2 regions of the Acidovorax sp. DW039 genome follow, and region 2 is predicted to be linked to the other one. Evidence: predicted binding sites of a transcription regulator. Region 2 holds the regulator's gene; the other holds the start of a gene.
The links. The regulator HrcA, encoded in region 2, represses chaperone genes, less so after heat shock. The targets are predictions, from matches to a motif close to TTAGCACTCNNNNNNNNNGAGTGCTAA.
Positions count from the first base shown of each region.

Region 1: AACH87_RS04595 (co-chaperone GroES) is a predicted target of HrcA. The motif match lies at 1,372-1,398, and genes of this name have one in related genera.

Region 1 covers NZ_AP029019.1:1,023,175-1,025,568, forward strand. Annotated here, with positions in the region: gene groL (chaperonin GroEL) at 1-901, opposite strand, end outside; gene AACH87_RS04595 (co-chaperone GroES) at 999-1,289, opposite strand; gene AACH87_RS04600 (TetR/AcrR family transcriptional regulator) at 1,566-2,276, opposite strand.
Region 2 covers NZ_AP029019.1:1,467,390-1,469,783, forward strand. Annotated here, with positions in the region: gene AACH87_RS06670 (NAD kinase) at 1-407, opposite strand, end outside; gene hrcA (heat-inducible transcriptional repressor HrcA) at 436-1,440, shown strand; tRNA gene AACH87_RS06680 (tRNA-Ile) at 1,480-1,556, shown strand; tRNA gene AACH87_RS06685 (tRNA-Arg) at 1,735-1,811, shown strand; gene greB (transcription elongation factor GreB) at 1,890-2,394, shown strand, end outside.

The sequences.
Region 1 (2,394 bases), 440 kb from region 2:
TGACCTTGCCGCCTGTCAGGATGGCGATGTCTTCCAGCATGGCCTTGCGACGGTCGCCGAAGCCAGGAGCCTTGACAGCCACAACCTTCAGGATGCCGCGAATGGTGTTGACCACCAGCGTAGCCAGGGCTTCGCCTTCGACTTCTTCAGCAATGATCAGCAGGGGACGGCCAGCCTTGGCAACTTGCTCCAGTGTGGGCAGCAGGTCGCGGATGTTGCTGATCTTCTTATCGAACAGCAGCACGAAGGGGTTGTCCAGCAGAGCAGCTTGCTTTTCTGGGTTGTTGATGAAGTAGGGCGACAGGTAGCCGCGGTCAAACTGCATGCCTTCCACAACATCCAGCTCGTTTTGCAGCGACTTGCCGTCTTCCACGGTGATCACGCCTTCCTTGCCGACCTTGTCCATGGCGTCAGCAATGATCTGGCCGATGGAAGCGTCAGAGTTGGCGGAGATCGAACCCACTTGGGCGATTTCCTTGGAAGTGGTGGTGGGCTTGGAAGCCTTCTTCAGCTCTTCCACCAGGGCAGCCACGGCCTTGTCGATACCGCGCTTCAGATCCATGGGGTTCAGACCTGCGGCCACGTACTTGGAGCCTTCGCGCACGATGGCTTGGGCCAGCACGGTAGCGGTGGTGGTGCCGTCACCAGCGTTGTCGCTGGTCTTGGAGGCCACTTCCTTCACGAGCTGGGCGCCCATGTTCTGCAGCTTGTCCTTCAGTTCGATTTCCTTGGCCACGGACACACCGTCCTTGGTCACGGTAGGGGCGCCGAACGAGCGCTCCAGCACCACGTTGCGGCCCTTGGGGCCCAGAGTCACCTTGACCGCATTGGCCAGGATGTTCACGCCTTCAACCATGCGAGCGCGGGCTTCGCCGCCGAAAACTACGTCTTTTGCTGCCATTTTGGAGCTCCTGAAAATATGATTCAAATTGGCTGCTAGCGCTTATCTGATGAGCGGAAGCAGCTATGAAAAAGTGAGTGAGTCAGAGGGGCGAGAATTACTTCTCGACCACTGCGAACAAATCGTCTTCTTTCATGACCAGCAGCTCATTGCCGTTGACCTTGACGGTCTGGCCCGAGTACTTGCCGAACAGAACGCGGTCACCGACCTTCACGTTCAGGGCGATCACATCACCCTTGTCATTCTTCTTGCCAGGACCCACAGCCAGCACTTCACCTTGGTCAGGCTTCTCAGCGGCGTTGTCAGGAATCACGATGCCGGAAGCCGTCGTGGTTTCGCTTTCGATGCGCTTGACAATCACGCGGTCGTGCAGAGGGCGAAGGTTCATTGCATTGCTCCTGTTTCAATAAAAAGCGGATGTACTCAGCGCCCGAATACCGGGCGCAACCATAAACTGCCATCAGGGAGTGTTAGCACTCGTCTGTGGTGAGTGCTAATGATAGGGCTGTCTGTGTCGATTTCAAGACACCGAACTGTGGCGAGGGCTAAATTTCTTTGCGGCTTGATACCTAAAAACAGTCAATAGCCTATGTCTGGCAATGCCAGGTAGCTACCAAAAAGATAGCGAGCCACAGTAGGGCGCTTTTCCTGGACGCGTTCGTTGTCAAGGCAACGGACACTCCAAGGCACTCAGAACCATTTTCACTATCACCTCTTCCGCCTTCTCAAAATCCTTGTCCGTCAGCGCTGGCTTGCCCAGCAGCAGGGCAAACTGGGCTTCCTGGTCGGCGTATGCCTGCGTGACGGACCAGATGATGAACATGAGGTGGGTGAAGTTGACGCGGGCGATGCGACCCTCTTTGGCCCAGCGTTCAAACGTACGCACTTCGGTTTTGAGCAGGGGGCCGACCCGCTCGGCGATGGCTTGGCCGTAGCGTGGGGCTCCTGCAATCACTTCTTTGGTGAACACCTTGGCACCTTGTGGGTGCTCACGCGAGTAGCGCAGCTTGGCGCGGATGTACTGCCGCAGGGCGGCTTGGGGGTCATCACTATGGGAGAGATCTTCCATGCCCGCCAGCCACTGGTTGAGCACATCGTCCAGCACGCGCTGGTACAGCGCCTCTTTGCTGGGAAAGTAATAGAGCAGGTTGTGGCGGCTGATGCCTGCGGCGGCGGCAATGTTCTCCAGCGAAGCGCCTTCGAATCCGAACTGGGAAAAGTGGCTTTCGGCCTCCTTCAGGATGCCTTGCTCCTTGAGCAGGCGGGAGGGCTTTGGGGGGCGCGCGGCGGGCTCTGATGAAGTAGCCGGGGTGGTGCGGTCGCTCTTGCGAGCGGGCGAGGCGGAGGGCTTGGAGGGCTTTCTTGTGGCTGTCATTGCACCATTGTGGAACAAGCTGTAACCCCAAAACCTGGCATGCGGTTTGCTGTAGGGATTTTACCAATTGGTAAATTTTTACCAGTAAGTAAATTGACCACAAGCCGAGCACCGTGTG
Region 2 (2,394 bases):
TGCATCAAGGGACGCGAGTCCTCTTCGTATTCGCCTTGCAGCATCGGGCCCAGAGTGGCTTGGTATGCCTCGAACGGAATATCTGTGATGAAGCCGAGACGGCCCTGATTGATACCAATGAGGGGAACGTTGTGCCGGGCAAGCCGCCTCGCAATTCCGAGCATGGTGCCATCCCCTCCCACCACCAGACCCAAGTCGCAGTTGGCGATTGCATCCACTTCTACTGATGGGTATTGTGAGAGTCCGGTATTGGCTGCGGTTTCCGCTTCCAGCAAAACCTCACAGCCCAGACTGCTCATGAAGCTTGCTATTTCCTGCAAAGCCTTCAGGCTGCTGTCGGTCATGCTGGGTGCAGTAGAGGCCTGGTACTTGCCAATCAAGGCGATGCGACGGAATTTCAAGGTCATTTGGAAATTACATCATTAAAATCAAACCATGCTCGATGACCGTGCCAAGTTGTTGCTCAAAGCGCTGGTCGAGCGCTACATAGCCGATGGGCAGCCCGTGGGATCCCGTACGCTGTCCCGGGCTTCTGGGCTTGACCTGTCGCCTGCCACTATCCGCAACGTCATGGCGGATTTGGAAGAGTTGGGTTTGATCGCCAGCCCTCACACCTCCGCGGGAAGGATCCCGACCGCCCGAGGTTATCGCCTGTTCGTGGACACTATGCTCACCGTTCAGCGTGACAGCCTGGACACTCCCCAACTCGCACCAGAGCAGCCGCAAAAGGTAATTGCTAACGCAGCCCATCTGCTGTCCAACCTGTCCCAATTTGTTGGGGTGGTGATGGCACCGCGAAGAACGTCGGTCTTTAGGCATATCGAATTTTTGCGCCTTTCCGAGCGACGCTTTCTGGTGATCATCGTGTCTCCTGATGGAGATGTTCAGAATCGCGTCATCTTCACTGATGCGGACTACTCTCAGTCTCAATTGATCGAGGCGGCCAACTTCCTCAATGCCCATTACGCAGGGCTTGCCATGGAGCAGGTACGTGAGAGACTCAGGTCAGAGGTGGATCAACTGCGTGGTGAGATTGCAGCGCTGATGCAAGCTGCCGTGACTGTCAGCTCAGAAGTGCTTTCGCAGGCCCAGGAGGAGGTCGTGATCTCAGGTGAGCGAAACCTTCTCTCGGTGAGCGACTTTTCAAGCGACATGGGAAACCTTCGTCGGGCGTTTGATCTCTTTGAGCAGAAGACGCAGATACTGCGCCTTTTGGACATCTCAAGCCAAGCAGAGGGTGTCCGCATTTATATCGGTGGCGAGAGTCAGGTCGTCCCGTTCGAGGAGTTGTCTGTTGTCAGTGCTCCCTATGAGGTGGATGGCCAGGTGGTCGGCACCTTGGGTGTGATTGGCCCCACCCGGATGCCCTACGACAAAATGATCCAGATTGTGGACATCACCTCCAAGCTGGTTTCCAACGCGCTCAGTCACCGCAAATAACGCCGTACAATGGCGCGCTTCCGCGAAAGCGGAGCTCTGGGGGCGTTAGCTCAGTTGGTTAGAGCAGAGGACTCATAATCCTTTGGTCGCGGGTTCAAGTCCCTCACGCCCTACCAGATGTCTTGCAGTGGTGCTTTTTTCGAGAAAAGCTTCGGTTTTTGGAAAAACTGTCCCTCAAACTGCATTACAATCTATGTATGCGATGAAGTTGATGCTGCGAAGCGAAGCAAGTAGCAAAAACAAGTTGCATAAATTTTTAAGAAGTTAAAAATTTATGCTATAATTCAAAGCTTAGCGGCTGTAGCTCAGCTGGATAGAGTACTTGGCTACGAACCAAGGGGTCGTGGGTTCGATTCCTGCCAGCCGCACCAATGTTTAAAGCCTGCAACTGAAAAGTTGCAGGCTTTTTCATTTGTCTTTTCGCTTGATCTTTTCGGAGACCCACGCGCATGAGCAAAGCTTTCACCAAGGAAACTGACACGGACGACGGCGACGAGGTGGCGCTTCCCCCGCTGCCTGCGGGAGGAAAAAACTATATGACTCCTGCGGGGTATGCCCGCTTGAAGTCAGAGTTGCTGGCTTTAATTGATGAAGAACGTCCCAAAGTGGTGGAGGCAGTCCACTGGGCTGCCAGCAATGGTGACCGTTCGGAGAATGGTGACTATCTGTACGGCAAAAAGCGCTTGCGTGAGATTGATCGGCGCATTCGCTTTTTGACCAAGCGCCTGGAGATTGCAGAAGTGGTCGATCCTGCACTGCACTTTGGAAGCGAGCAGGTGTTCTTCGGTGCCACTGTCACCTATGCTGATGACGAGGGCGTTCAGCGTACCATCACCATCATGGGAATCGACGAAGCTGATAGCCACGCAGGACAGGTCAGCTGGATATCTCCCGTGGCGCGTGCCTTGCTCAAGGCGCGTATTGGGGACGAAGTGCCGCTACCGACCCCAGGTG